Noviherbaspirillum saxi: one gene and its partner. The protein of the gene in region 1 interacts with the protein of each later gene in a pairwise test. Links are inferred from orthologs where the notes say so. Each region holds a gene or a part of one and is shown in the gene's direction. Other genes may lie near its edges. The genes, in order: dprA and recA.

What was found.
Region 2: the proteins of dprA (region 1) and recA interact in binary tests that used the Bacillus subtilis proteins (3 or more experiments, as listed by UniProt). The link is inferred for Noviherbaspirillum saxi from one-to-one orthologs.

Annotation. Positions count from the first base shown.
Region 1 is NZ_QYUO01000001.1:421,593-429,180, reverse strand. The notes cover bases 3,121-5,979. They hold dprA (DNA-processing protein DprA), read left to right. Parts: upstream 3,121-3,923; coding sequence 3,924-5,036; downstream 5,037-5,979. Other genes in these bases: D3871_RS02095 (DNA topoisomerase III), read left to right, coding at 5,954-5,979; D3871_RS02100 (Smg family protein), read left to right, coding at 5,246-5,725; D3871_RS02110 (LysM peptidoglycan-binding domain-containing protein), read left to right, coding at 3,121-3,911. Also shown: metH (methionine synthase), read right to left, coding at 1-4; D3871_RS02125 (cysteine hydrolase family protein), read left to right, coding at 347-982; fmt (methionyl-tRNA formyltransferase), read right to left, coding at 998-1,951; def (peptide deformylase), read right to left, coding at 2,065-2,601; more of D3871_RS02110, read left to right, coding at 2,793-3,120; more of D3871_RS02095, read left to right, coding at 5,980-7,588. UniProt on the Bacillus subtilis protein: Protein that helps load RecA onto ssDNA during transformation. Binds cooperatively to circular ssDNA, is able to bridge different segments of DNA. Favors the loading of RecA onto SsbA- or SsbB-coated ssDNA and formation of RecA-DNA filaments.
Region 2 is NZ_QYUO01000001.1:943,658-951,164, forward strand. Bases 2,425-5,202 are described here. They hold recA (recombinase RecA), read left to right. Parts: upstream 2,425-3,171; coding sequence 3,172-4,233; downstream 4,234-5,202. Other genes in these bases: D3871_RS04575 (response regulator transcription factor), read right to left, coding at 2,425-2,931; recX (recombination regulator RecX), read left to right, coding at 4,509-4,970. Also shown: D3871_RS04560 (sodium:solute symporter family protein), read right to left, coding at 1-409; D3871_RS04565 (DUF4212 domain-containing protein), read right to left, coding at 399-674; D3871_RS04570 (sensor histidine kinase), read right to left, coding at 674-2,221; more of D3871_RS04575, read right to left, coding at 2,230-2,424; D3871_RS04590 (DUF2889 domain-containing protein), read left to right, coding at 5,247-5,828; sucC (ADP-forming succinate--CoA ligase subunit beta), read left to right, coding at 5,873-7,039; sucD (succinate--CoA ligase subunit alpha), read left to right, coding at 7,054-7,507. UniProt on the Bacillus subtilis protein: Multifunctional protein involved in homologous recombination, DNA repair and competence.

The DNA of each region.
Region 1 (7,588 bases):
TCATGTTATCCCTTGAATGCAAAAAACCCGGCCTGCAAAGCGGGACCGGGTTTGGCTTTCCGCTTTAGCTGCATTTGGTATGGGGCTGGACCCTGGCGCCCGCAAGCTGGGTTTTGACTTTTCCAATCAAATCGGCGCAGAAAAAATTATACGTGAAATCAATACCTTGGGTAAGCGGCTATCGACAGCACCTTTCTTAACGCCAAGGTAACAACATGCTGGCGGACAAGACAAAGCGTCACTATTTGTGCGATTTCTGCACAAATTATGTGCGTTTTGGCAGATTGGCAAGCAATCAGATCGCCAATACGATGGCATGACCTTCACTTTTCGACAAGGAGCCATCATGTTCCATCCCACCATGCGCACCATTTCCGGAGTGCCTTCGACTGATCAACTGGCTGCAGCTACCACCGCTTTGATCGTTATCGATTTTCAGATGGAATACTTCGATGGTGGCCGCCTGCCCATCCCTGACGGGAAAGCCGCGATGTCCCGGGCCCGACAACTGGTCGATTTCGGCGACCGCCATGGTATTGCGGTCATCCATGTACAGCACCTGGGGCCGGCCGGCGGGGCGTTGTTTCCCAAGGACAGCGACCGCGCAGCCTTCCACGCAGACATGGCACCTCGGCCACAACATTTGCTGGTGCAAAAAACCACTGCAAGCAGTTTTGCCAGCACCGATCTGCATCAGCGCCTGCAGGCGCGCGGGATCAAAACCCTGGTCCTGTGCGGGCTGATGACGCATATGTGCATTTCCACCACCGCGCGCGACGCCAAGCCGCTCGGTTACCAAGTGCTGGTCGCGGGCGACGCCTGTGCGACAAGGGATATCGAGGCTTGGGATGGCGGCATTATCGGTCACGCCGAACTGCACCGCGCGGCCCTGACTGAAATCAGCGATGCCTTCGGTGAAGTGGTGCCGACAGATAGCGTGCTCGCGCTGCCGGTAGCGCCCGGTTCGGTTGCGGCTGCGTAATCAATGCCCGAGTTGTCAATCGAAGCGCCCGCCTTCGAGCGGAAAGCCTTTGAGGAATTCGGCAGCCGGCAAGCGTTTGCCTCCCGGCTTCTGCAGTTCATGCACGCGCAACGCGCCTTCGCCGCAGGCAATCACCACACCATCCCGGGCATTGGCCGCCAGCACCTGCCCCGATGTGGCGCCAGTTGATATGGAGGCCGGCTCGGCTCGCCATAGCTTGACGGGAGTGCCGTTAAACATTGCGGCCGCGCCGGGAAAGGGATTGAATGCGCGGATTTTTCTGTGCAGGACGCTGGCCGATTGCGTCAGATCCAGCGCAGCTTCATCCTTTGCGATTTTTGCCGCATAGGTCGTGCCCTGCTCGGGTTGGGCGATCGCCTGTAACTGCCCCTGTTCCAGTCTGCGCAGCGCTTCGACGATCAGGCGACCGCCGAGTGCGGCCAGCTTGTCGTGCAGCGTGCCGGTCGTATCATCGCCGGCGACGCTCAGGCTTTCCTTGAGCAGCATCGGCCCGGTATCCAGCCCCTCTTCCATCTGCATGATGGTCACGCCGGTTTCCTGGTCGCCTGCTTCGATCGCACGATGAATCGGTGCCGCACCACGCCAGCGCGGCAATAGCGATGCATGGATATTGATGCAGCCGTGCGCTGGAATATCGAGCACGCTGCGCGGCAGGATGAGTCCGTAAGCGGCAACCACCATTGCATCGTGCGGTGTCGCATGCAGCAGCGCATGCGCCTCTTCCGCGACGGCCGGGTATTTGCCATCGAGCCGCAGCGACTGGGGCTGGGCCAAAGGAATATTGCGTTCCATAGCGAACTGCTTGACCGGCGAAGCCTGCAATTGCATGCCACGTCCGGCCGGACGGTCCGGCTGCGTCAATACCAATGGAACGTCAAAGCCGGCTTGGCACAGGGCTTCCAAGGCAACTGCAGCGAATTCGGGAGTACCGGCAAAGATGATCTTCATGGAAACGGCAGGTCAGGTTGGAAGGAATTGCGCGAAGTATAAAGGCTTTGCCCGGTAGCTTCCGGTCCTGGCCAAGCCGAGGACACGGTTGCCGCGAACGTTCCCGATGCCGATCAGCGCGCCGCGACGGCCTTTTTCCTTTCCTTGCTCAGCTCGCGCTCTTCCTTCAGCAGCCTGGTCTTGATGCGGTTGCGCTTGAGCGGTGACAGATACTCGACGAATACCTTGCCCTTCAGGTGATCCATTTCATGCTGGATACATACCGCGAGCAAACCGTCGGCTTCGACCTCGAAAGGCTTGCCCTCCAGGTCCAGCGCCTTCACCTTCACGCGGGCCGGCCGTTCGACCCCGTCATAAACGCCGGGTACGGACAGGCAGCCTTCGTCATACACCTGGCGCTCCTCACTGGTCCAAACGATTTCGGGATTGATAAATACGCGCAATTGATCGTGCGTTTCAGAAGTATCGATGACGATCAATTGTTCATGCACGTCGATCTGGGTCGCGGCAAGGCCTACCCCGGGAGCGGCATACATGGTTTCCGCCATGTCCGCGGCCAGTTTTTTCAGGCGCTCGTCAAAGATGGCGACCGGCTTGGCGATCTTGTGCAAACGCGGATCAGGATAACGAAGAATATTCAATAGGGACATACGGCTTTTGCGCAACAACCACACCTTGTCGGCGAGTCGTTTCTCTTGCTAGTTCAAGGATTTATGTGCAGAATTTGATTCAATTTGGCAAGTTTTGTCTCAGGAATTCTTTACACGTTGACAATACGCTGCAGTAAACTTCGCTGCAGTAGATGATGGGGTCGACTTGGCCACTTTCACCGGACATATATATGAAAAAGTTTAGCACAGCAGCCCTTTTCCTCGCGCTGGCATCGGCTGCCACCAGCTATGCGGCGGATGGCGAGGAAGCCAAGATCTCTCCGCGCTGTGCATTTCTGCCGAGTGCGCCCGACCAGCATACGGTGGTACGCGGCGACACTCTGTGGGACATTTCGGGCAAATTCCTGCAGCATCCCTGGTGCTGGCCTCAAGTCTGGGGCCTGAACCGGGACCAGATACGCAATCCGCACTGGATCTATCCAGGCCAGGTCGTCTACCTCGACCGCGCCACCGGACGTCTTCATCTTGGCAATGCAGTCGGTTCCGCCAGCGATCGCGCGGGCATACCGACGGTGAAACTGTCGCCGCAATTGCGTACCGAAGGCCTTGGCCAGAATGCGGTGCCGGCAATTCCATCCAACATGATCGAGCCCTTCCTGTCGCAACCGCTGGTCGTCTCCGAAGGCGAACTCAAGACCGGCCCGCGCATCATGGCGACCGACGAAGGGCGCGTCATCCTCGGCAAGAATGACAAGGCCTATGTGCGCGGCGACCTGAAGTCCGGCACCTCTTTCCAGGTATTTCGACCGGGCACACCGCTCAAAGATCCGGAGAGCGGCAAAGTCATGGGCTATGAAGCCGCCTACCTGGGCACCGTAAAGCTGGAACGCGAAGCAAAGGTCGCCAATGAAGCGCATGTGTTCCGCGTCGTGACCGTCAAGGAAGAAATGGCGGTGGGCGACCGCCTGCTGCCGGTGCCGCCCACCCCTATTCTTAATTACATGCCGCATCCGCCCGAAAAGCCGGTCGATGCGCGCATCATGTCAGTCTACGGCGGCGTGTCGCAGGCGGGTCAGAACCAGATCGTTAGCGTCAATCGCGGCAGCAAGGATGGACTCGACCTAGGCACCGTACTCGAGCTTTATCGTTTCGGCCAACTGGTCCCGGACCGCACCGAAGACCGCGGTTTCTTTTCGGTCGGATCATGGGGCAAGGCCAAGGTCAAGCTTCCGGACAACCGCTACGGCAACCTGTTCATCTTCCGCGTGTTCGACAACATCTCCTACGGATTGGTCATGCAAGTCACTGACACGGTTCAGATAGGCGATGTGGCGCGTTCGCCGGAATAACGCAAGGCTCGCATGACGCAATCGGATCGGGCGCAGGACATTGCGCAGTGGATACGCTTCGAGCAGACCGCTGGTGTAGGAGTTGACACCGGACACAGGCTATTGGCTGCGTTCGGGCTGCCCGACAATATCTTCAACACCGATTTTCACGCGCTTGCCTCCGTCGCATCCGAACGGGTCGCGCGCGCACTGCTGCTGCCGCTTTCCGATGCCACGCGCGCCCGGATCGACAAGACGCTGGCATGGGCGGCATGCCCCGGCAACCGGATCGTCACACTGGCGGATGACGACTATCCGCGCCATCTTCTCAACATCCCCGACCCGCCGCTGCTGCTCTATATAAAAGGGCGGCACGAATTGCTCGCCGCGACTTCCATCGCTGTCGTCGGCAGCCGCAACGCGACCAGGCAAGGCATCCTGAATGCGGAAAAATTTTCCGAAGCCCTCAGCCAGGCCGGACTGACGGTGGTATCGGGTCTGGCGCTCGGCATCGACACGGCGGCGCATTGCGGCGGGCTGCGCGGAACCGGGTCTACCGTTGCGGTCATCGGTACCGGAGCGGATTCGGTTTACCCGGCCAGGAATCATGAACTGGCGCACCGGATCGCCGACTCGGGCTGCATCGTCAGCGAGTATCCGCTTGGCGCTGGCCCGGCGGCGTCGCACTTCCCCCGCCGCAACCGCATCATTTCCGGATTGTCGCGTGGCGTGCTGGTGATCGAAGCAGCCGCGCAATCGGGCTCGCTCATCACCGCGCGCATGGCAGCCGAACAGGGCCGCGATGTATTCGCGATTCCGGGATCGATTCATTCGCCCTTGTCCAAGGGTTGCCATCTGCTGATCCGGCAAGGCGCAAAGCTGGTCGATTCGGCCCAGCATATTCTGGAAGAGCTTGGCGAGCTTTCAACCCGACTGACGCCTGCGCCCCGGCAGGAAACCAGCGAAGATGGCAGCGGCTGCGCACTACTTTCCGCGTTGGGGTATGATCCGGTCCACATCGACGCGCTTGCAGAGCGTTGCAAGATCGGCATTGCCGACTTGAGTGCACAATTGCTGGCCTATGAATTGGATGGCCGCGTGGAAACACTTCCAGGTGGCATGATCCGTCGATTGGCAACATCCTGATACCAAAAACCTGCTGTCGGCATTTTCTGTTTTAAGATATGCTGTACCTGTAAGACTGCAATATTTTTTGTACTGTCGCAGGCATGGCACCTCTTTTCTTGGCTTCAGGTGTCTTCATGCAAGAAAAGATGCACTCGAGAGTGTCATTTATTCGCAACCTGGTTACTGTCCGGAAAATTGGACCTTAGCCTTAACGGTACAGTGAAATCATGTTCGACGTTCTCGTTTACCTCTACGAAACTTATTACCGCCCCGACGCCTGCCCGGACTCGGAAGCCCTGACCAAGAAATTGTCGGCTGTCGGCTTCGAGGAAGAAGAGATTTCCAAGGCACTGGGCTGGCTTACCGACCTCGCTGAAGCAACCAGCGAATTTTCAGATCGCTACCCGCAACAAACCGCCTTTTCCTTTGGCATACGTATCTATGCACAACAGGAAATGGATGTGCTCGGCACCGAAACCATAGGCTTTTTGCAATTTCTGGAATCGGCCAAGGTCATCGACTCGATTCAGCGCGAAATCATCATTGAACGTGCACTGGCAGCAAGTGATGATTCGCAGGTGTCGCTCGACAAGATCAAGGTAATCGTGCTCATGGTTCTCTGGAGCCAAGGCAAGGAACCGGATGGCTTGATCTTTGATGAATTGTTTTCCGACGACGAAGACGCAGAACCGCGCCTCTTGCACTAGCCGCGTCAGGCCCTTATCTATACCACCTGCCCGCTGTTGCCGGGATGCCTTACCGGGACACAGCGGGCACTCGCATTTGTCCTCGCTTGCGGTTTCTCCCGCAACGCGCTTATCATTGGCCGCTAATTCACCCGATAAGTTGCTATATTAGTAGGGATTGCACTCAAGCAAGTCCTACCGGCTGCCTTCCACGCGTTACCGCGCCTGCTCTATAAAGAGAACACGCTTATGACCAAGACCCTCATCATCGCAGAGAAGCCCTCTGTCGCGAACGATATCGCGAAGGCGCTCGGCGGCTTTACAAAGCACGATGAGTACTTCGAATCCGACGAATACGTGCTGTCGTCCGCGGTCGGCCATCTGGTCGAAATCGCGGTACCCGAAGAATACGACGTCAAACGCGGCAAATGGACCTTTACCCATTTGCCGATGATCCCGCCGCATTTCGCCCTCAATCCGATTCCGAAGACCGAATCGCGCCTCAAGGTGCTCACCAAGCTGCTCAAGCGCAAGGACGTCGGCGCCCTCATCAATGCCTGCGACGCGGGCCGCGAAGGGGAGCTGATTTTCCGCCTGATCGTCCAGTACGCAAAAGCCAAGCAGCCGCTCAAGCGCCTGTGGCTGCAATCGATGACGCAGGGTGCCATCCGCGACGGCTTCGCCCGTCTGCGCGAAGATCGCGAAATGCTGCCATTGGCCGATGCCGCGCGCTGCCGCAGCGAAGCCGACTGGCTGATCGGCATCAACGGCACGCGCGCCATGACGGCCTTCAATTCCAAGGAAGGCGGTTTCTACCTGACCACCGTCGGGCGCGTGCAGACGCCGACCTTGTCGATCGTGGTCGAGCGGGAAGAAAAGATCAAGAAATTCGTGCCGCGCGACTATTGGGAAGTGCGCGCCGAATTCATCTGCGCGGCCGGCATCTATGAAGGCCGCTGGCTGGACACGAAATTCAAGAAGGATGAAACCGATCCCGAAAAACGCGCCGAACGATTGTGGAGCAAGGCTGCCGCCGAATCGATCGTAGCCGCATGCCGCAGCAAGCAGGGTACGGTGACCGAGGAATCGAAGCCGGCAACCCAGATTGCGCCGGCACTGTTCGACTTGACCAGCCTGCAGCGCGAAGCCAATGCCCGCTTCGGCTTCTCGGCAAAGAACACGCTCGGCCTGGCGCAGGCGCTGTATGAAAAGCACAAGGTGCTGACCTATCCGCGTACCGATTCGCGCCACCTGCCGGAGGATTACCTCAGCACCGTCAAGCAGACGCTGGAAACGGTATCGGAAAATCATAACTACCAGCAGTTTGCGTCGCAGATCCTGAACAAGAGCTGGGTCAAGCCGAACAAGCGCATCTTTGACAACAGCAAGATCAGCGACCACTTCGCGATCATCCCGACCACGCAGGCACCAAGGAACCTGTCGGAGCCGGAACAGAAACTGTACGACCTGGTTACGCGCCGCTTCATGGCGGTGTTTTTCCCGGCGGCCGAATTCCAGGTCACGACGCGCTATACCGAAGTTTCGGGCCACCAGTTCAAGACTGAAGGCAAGGTCATGACCAACCCCGGTTGGCTGGCGATCTATGGCAAGGAAGCGGCGAACGACGACGACAAGGAAAATGCCGGCACGCTGGTTCCGGTCGCCAAGGATGAAAAGGTCAAGACCGAGAAAGTCGTCGCCAACGGCCTGGTGACGAAACCGCCTGCGCGGTATTCGGAAGCGACGCTGCTGTCGGCAATGGAAGGCGCCGGCAAGCTGCTCGATGATGAAGACCTGCGCGAAGCGATGGCCGGCAAGGGACTCGGGACGCCGGCGACGCGGGCGGCGATCATCGAAGGCTTGCTCAATGAAAAATACCTGCTG
Region 2 (7,507 bases), 520 kb from region 1 along the record:
TGTATTGCCCGAACTTGTTGAGGAAGGGGGCAATCAACAGCGCCACCAGACAATAGCCGCCGGTCCAGCCCAGGATGTACGCCAGCCCGTCGAAACCCATGACGTACAGGCCGCCCGCCAGACTGATGAAGCTGGCTGCCGACATCCAGTCTGCGGCGGTTGCCATGCCATTGAATAATGGCGGCACGCGTCTTCCCGCCACATAGTATTCGGAAACATCCGAGGTGCGGCTGATCACCCCGATCCCGGCATACAGCACGATGGTCGAGAACATGAACATGTAGCCTATCCACGCACGCGGAAACCCTTCTTTCTCGAGGATGGCCAAGGCGATCAGGAATACGATGAAGCCGAGCGTGTACCAGCTGTAATAGATAGAGAGGCGGCGTGAAAACGATTTATTCGGCATCGGCAGGCTCATCGTCAAGCAGCCGGTCGAGGCGGCTCATGTGTTGCATATAAACGGCGACAATCACTAGGTACAACACCGTCAAGCCCTGGCCTGCCATATAAAAGGAAAATGGCCAGCCCAGGATGGTAAAGCCGGATAGTTCGCGCGCGAAGAAAGTCAACCCGAACGTCATCGAAAACCATATCGCAATCAGCACGCCGGTAAAACGCCGCACGCGGCGCCAATACAGGGCGCGGCGATACAAGACGGTCTGGGCATCCATCAGCCGATATCCTCGATGAAGTCGGGCCGCTGTTCCATGCGCAGGATGACGCGGAACAGGCTGCCCGGACGCTTGGGATCATGGCAATGCGGGTTGTTATAGATTTCGACCGTCGCTCCGTGCTGCTGGGCGATCTCGCGCACGATCGACAAACCGAGGCCGCTGCCCTCGACATTGCTGCCCAGGATGCGATAGAAACGCTCGAAGACGTGGCCGCGCTCGGCCGGTGGAATGCCTGGGCCGGTGTCCTCGACTTCAAGTATCGCCTGCTCTTCGGTCACGTTGGCACGCACGCGTACCGTGACGCTGCCGCCTGCCGGGGTGTACCGCAGCGCATTGTCGATCAGATTACTGAGCAACTCGCGCAGCATTACCGCGTTCCCCGTCACCATGATCGGGTGGCCGGGCTGTTCGAAACCGAGATCGATACGCTGGGTGAAGGATTGCTGCACCCAATCGTGCACGACATTGCGCGCCAGTTCCGACAGTTCCAGCGGCATGAGCGGTTTGGATTCCGGTGTCTCATTTTCCGCGCGTGCCAGGGCCAGCAATTGATTGACCAGGCGTGTCGCCGTTTCCGAGCTTTTTGATAATTGTTCGAGGGAGCGGTGGATTTCATCCGGACGGGTTTCGCGCAACGCCAGCTCGGATTGCATGCGCATGCCGGCCAGAGGCGTCTTCATCTGATGCGCAGCGTCGGCAATGAAGCGCTTCTGCATTTCTATGCTTTGCGATAGGCGCTCAAGCAAGTCGTTGAGCGACCGCACGAGCGGAGAAATTTCTTCCGGCACCTGACCTGATTCGATCGGACTCAAATCATCCGGCCGTCGGGCACGGATGCGTTGCTGCAGTTCCGCCAGCGGCGACAAGCCCCGTGACAGTGCGAACCACACCAGGGCCAAAGCGATGGGCAGGATGATGAACTGCGGCAGGATCACGCCCTTGATGATTTCATTGGCCAGTTGGGCGCGCTTGTCCAGCGTTTCGGCCACCTGTACCAGTGCCACATACGGCTCTCTTGCCTTGGGCGCATTGCGCGAGCGCCTGAGATCGACATACACATAGGCGACCCGCACCTCGGTGCCGCGCATGGTATCGTTGCGCAGCTTCACCGCACCGGTCGGCGGTCGTTCCTCATCGACGGGCAGCGGCAGATCATCGTCGCCGTCGATGAATTCCCCCTTGGGACCGATAATCTGAAAAAAGACATTGTCGATATCATCGGCGCGCAGGATATCGCGCGCGGGGCCCGGCAATTGCGGCACCACTTTGCCGTTGACTTCCTTTACCTGCTGGGCGAGAACGATCACATTGTCGTCAAGCGCGCGGTCGAAAGGATGGTTGGCGATCGATTTGGCGACGAGATAAGTGATGGCAATGCTCATCGGCCACAGCAACAGTAGCGGTACCAGCATCCAGTCGAGGATTTCTCCGAAGAGAGAGCGCTGTATATGCTCTTCCGGTTGGGTCGCAACATCGTCATAGGCCGCGAGCGGAGACAGTTCGGAAGCGGTCGGGCTGCCATCCTCACGCGGGGTGTCGCTCATGAGTCGGATCAGCTTGATGCCGGCGCACCATGTGCCGCAGCATCGGAATATTTCTCAAGGCAATAACCAAGGCCGCGCACCGTCGCGATCCGTACGCCGCCCAATTCGATCTTCTTGCGCAGGCGATGCACATACACTTCGATGGCGTTGTTGCTGACCTCTTCGCCCCACTCGCACAAGTGGTCGACCAGCTGTTCCTTCGATACGAGGCGGCCGGTGCGCTGCAAAAGCACTTCCAGCAGGCCGAGTTCGCGGGCCGACAAGTCCAGCATCTGCTCGTTCATGTAGGCGATACGTCCGACCTGATCGTAGGATAGCGGCCCATGCTTGATGACCGTAGGGCCGCCGCCGGCGCCGCGCCGCGTCAGCGCGCGCACCCGTGCTTCGAGTTCCGACAAGGCAAACGGCTTGGCCATGAAATCATCGGCACCCAAGTCCAGTCCCTTTACCCGCTGTTCGACCGAATCGCCGGCTGTAAGAATGAGCACCGGCAGGTGTGAATTACGTGCGCGCAGCCGGCGCAGCACTTCCAGACCCTGCATTTTCGGCAAGCCAAGATCCAGGATCAGCAAGTCGAAATCTTGGGTGGAGAGTGCGGAATCCGCTTCCAGGCCGTTTTTCACGCAATCGGTCGCATACCCGGATTGCCGCAAGGAGCGAGTGAGGCCATCGGCTAGTACACTGTCGTCTTCGGCAAGAAGGATGCGCATGATAGAAAGAACCGCAATCTAAGATAAGTAAGTCTATTGCCTTTAATCCATGTCGGCAAGGCGGCTGATTCCTTGGAGGCGGCAGCCACGCCTACCATCTTAATAAAGTTTGTCGGGATTGGAAAATCCTGCTTGCATCAATCACTGTTTTTTTATACAGTATGCCTTGTGACGTTGAAAGGCGCCTCAATATCCGAGACTCGCTATTCATTAATATTTAACCGTCGAAAGAACACTGTTATGGACGAAAAGAAAGCAGCGCAAAATCCCGAAAAAAGCAAGGCTCTTGCGGCAGCGCTTGCGCAGATTGAAAAGCAGTTTGGCAAGGGCTCCGTGATGCGCATGGTGGACGGCGCCGTTGCGGAAGAAGTGCAGGTGGTTTCGACGGGCTCGCTCGGTCTCGATATCGCACTCGGCGTTGGCGGCCTGCCACGTGGCCGTGTCGTTGAAATCTATGGTCCGGAATCTTCCGGTAAAACAACGCTGACCCTGCAGGCAATTGCAGAGATGCAGAAACTTGGCGGCACCTGTGCCTTTATCGATGCCGAACATGCGCTGGACGTGGTGTATGCCCAAAAACTGGGTGTCAATCTCTCTGAGTTGCTGATCTCTCAGCCTGACACAGGCGAGCAGGCGTTGGAAATCTGCGATGCGCTGGTGCGCTCCGGTAGCGTCGACCTGGTTGTTGTCGACTCGGTAGCGGCATTGACGCCACGTGCGGAAATCGAAGGCGACATGGGCGATTCCCTGCCTGGCTTGCAAGCGCGACTGATGTCCCAGGCGCTGCGTAAATTGACAGGCAGCATCAACCGTACCAATACCCTCGTTATCTTCATCAACCAGATTCGTATGAAGATCGGTGTGATGTTCGGTAATCCGGAAACGACGACCGGCGGCAATGCGCTGAAGTTTTACGCCTCCGTGCGTCTGGATATCCGCCGCACCGGTTCCATCAAGTCGGGCGACGAAGTCATTGGTAACGAAACCAAGGTGAAGGTAGTCAAGAACAAAGTCGCTCCGCCGTTCAGGGAAGCGCATTTTGACATTCTGTACGGAGAAGGTACTTCCCGTGAAGGCGAGATCCTGGATCTGGGCTCTGAAGCAAAGATCGTCGAAAAATCGGGCGCCTGGTACAGCTATAACGGCGAACGGATTGGGCAAGGCAAGGACAATGCACGCAACTACCTGAAAGAGCACCCGGAACTGGCTCGCGAAATTGAAAATAAGGTACGTGCATCGCTGGGCGTTCGGGAATTGCCCCCAACTGCAGCCGAAACTGCTACCGCATCAGACTCCGAGTAACCAGCAACAATGACGTGATTGTGTAGGGCGCATACCTGGTGCTCCCACACATCCTTAACTGCTTACTTCACGTGAAAGAGCCCGCGCCTGTCGCCGGAATATTTCATTGGCGTGCGAAGCAATGGCACCTGAATGCAGTGCTATGCTGCATTCAGATGCCATTATCGAGCAGCCTGTGGCACGAATGGCAATCCTTGTGGGTCGCGAGCCGCAAGGGCCAAACGGCCACTTCTTCCGGAGGTTGCGGAAGCCGATGAATTTTTAGCGCATATATCATGGCAAAATTGCAAATGAGCCTGAAGGCGCGGGCTCTGAAGTATTTATCCGCACGTGAACACAGCCGACTGGAACTAGGCCGCAAGCTGGCGCGCTATGCGCAGGATGGCGACGACATCGAAGCTTTGCTCGATTGGCTTGAAACATCCAAATTTCTATCCCAAACACGTTTTTCCGAATCGCTGATTCATCGTCGCGTAGCGCGCTTCGGGAATTCCCGTATCTTGTCCGAGCTCCAAATGCATGGCATTGCCGGCGATGCGCTTGGAGATATCAAAGCCAGCCTTTCGCAAGATGAGGCTTCCCGTGCGCGCGAAGTGTGGAGCAAGCGTTTCAAACAAGCGCCAGCCGATGCGGTCGAGCGTGCAAAGCAAATGCGCTTTCTGCAGCAACGTGGTTTTTCCAATGCTGCGATTCAGGCGGCCATGCGTGCCGCTGAAGAAGATGCAGACACGCTATAACCCTTCCAAGCCTGTAAGTGCAAGATATACCTTTTACCCAAGGTCTGGATATTCGTTGCGTGAATGACATAATCAAGAAGTTCTGTCATTTGTGCAAAAGCTTCCCCTCGCCAGCATTCTTCCCGTCTGAAAATACCAGGATGGCGATTCGCGCAATTCCTGTGCTACACTTTCGTGGTTTTTGCAGCGCCGCATGAGCGGCTGCTGTCGTAGAAACTGCGACAGCGACACGCAAATGCGGCAATTTTTATAGCCGCTTCACAGGCATTGGTCGTTATGCCCTTATCTCCGCCGTCTTCCCGCCGTGCGTTAAAGCACACGCGCGCAATCCAGATCGAAGCGTTCGCTCGCGACGATGGCTTGTGGGATCTCGACGCGCATATCTCCGATATCAAGACACGAGACAGCAAGCTTGCCTCAGGCATCCGCCAGGCAGGTGACCCGATCCATAGTCTCTACCTGCGCATCACCATCGACTTGCAACTGAATGTGGTCGAAGCCGAAGCTGTCTCTGACGCAGTACCGTATCCAGGCCATTGCGACGCCATAGGCCCCGACTATAAAAAGCTGATTGGCCTGAACCTGATGAAAGGGTTTCGCGACGGCGTCAAACGGCGGCTGTCCGGCACCAGCGGTTGCACGCATCTCACGGAGCTGGCGCAAGTGTTGCCGACCGCTGCCATTCAGGCTTTTGCCGGCGATGTCATCGACACCCGCGACGGCGCTTCCACGGACGACCAGACTCATAAGCCATTTCAATTAGACCGCTGCCATGCCTTGCGCACGGATGGCGAAGCGGTCGCGAAGTATTACCCGCGCTGGGCGGTAAAACCACAGGCAGTATCCGAATCAAGTTAATTTCAACAAGGTTATTTTTACTAAGCGTCTGAAGGGAAGCTCGCATGAAAATCCATGAGTATCAGGGCAAAGAAATCCTCCGTAAGTACGGAGTGACGGTTCCGCGCGGTATCCCGTGCTTTTCCGTAGAAGAAGCGGTCAAGGCGGCCGAAACTCTTGGAGGCCCGGTCTGGGTCGTCAAGGCGCAGATCCACGCGGGTGGCCGCGGCAAGGGCGGCGGCGTCAAGGTGGCCAAGTCGCTCGACCAGGTCAAGGAATACGCTGACGCGATCATGGGCATGCAGCTCGTCACGCACCAGACCGGCCCGGATGGTCAGAAGGTACGTCGCCTGCTGATCGAAGAAGGCGCCGACATCAAGAAAGAACTGTACGTCAGCATGGTGACCGACCGTGTCAGCCAGCGCGTGGTCTTGATGGCCTCCAGCGAAGGCGGCATGGATATCGAAGAAGTCGCGGAAAAGCATCCTGAACTCATCCACAAGGTCGTGATCGATCCGGCTACCGGCCTGACCGATGCCGATGCGGATTCCATCTCCGCCAAAATCGGCGTACCGGCCGGCTCCATCGCCGATGCACGCAAGCAACTGCAAGGCCTGTACCAAGCCTACTGGGAAACCGATTCCTCGCTGGCCGAAATCAACCCGCTGATCCTGACCGGCGACGGCAAGGTCATCGCACTCGACGCCAAGTTCAATTTCGACTCCAATGCACTGTTCCGTCGTCCCGACATCGTCGCGATGCGCGATCTGGACGAAGAAGATCCGGCGGAAGTCGAAGCTTCCAAGTTCGATCTGGCCTACATTTCCCTCGACGGCAACATCGGCTGCCTGGTGAATGGCGCCGGTCTGGCCATGGCCACCATGGACACCATCAAGCTGTTCGGCGGCGAGCCGGCCAACTTCCTCGACGTCGGCGGCGGCGCGACAGCAGAGAAGGTCACTGAAGCCTTCAAGATCATGCTGAAGAACCCCGGCCTCAAGGCCATCCTGGTCAACATCTTCGGCGGCATCATGCGCTGCGACGTGATCGCCGAAGGCGTGATCACCGCATCCAAGGCCGTTTCCCTCAAGGTGCCGCTCGTCGTGCGCATGAAGGGTACCAACGAAGACCTCGGCAAGAAGATGCTGGCCGAATCCGGCCTGCCGATCATCTCGGCCGACACCATGGAAGAAGCCGCGCAGAAGGTCGTTGCTGCGGCCAACGGAAAATAATCGAGGGAAGATAAATGTCGATTCTGATCAATAAAGACACCAAAGTCATTACGCAAGGCATCACCGGCAAGACCGGCCAGTTCCACACACGCATGTGCCGCGACTACGCGAATGGCAAGAATGCATTCGTCGCTGGCGTCAATCCGAAAAAAGCGGGCGAAGACTTCGAAGGCATCCCCATCTTCGCGAATGTGAAAGAAGCAAAAGACAAGACCGGTGCAACCGTATCCGTGATCTACGTTCCGCCCGCAGGCGCTGCCGACGCGATCTGGGAAGCGGTCGAAGCCGAGCTCGACCTCGCGATCTGCATTACCGAAGGCATCCCTGTTCGTGACATGCTCGCACTGAAAGACCGCATGGCGAAAGCCGGCAGCAAGACCCTGCTGCTCGGACCGAACTGCCCGGGCCTGATCACGCCGGACGAAATCAAGATCGGCATCATGCCCGGCCACATCCACAAGAAGGGCC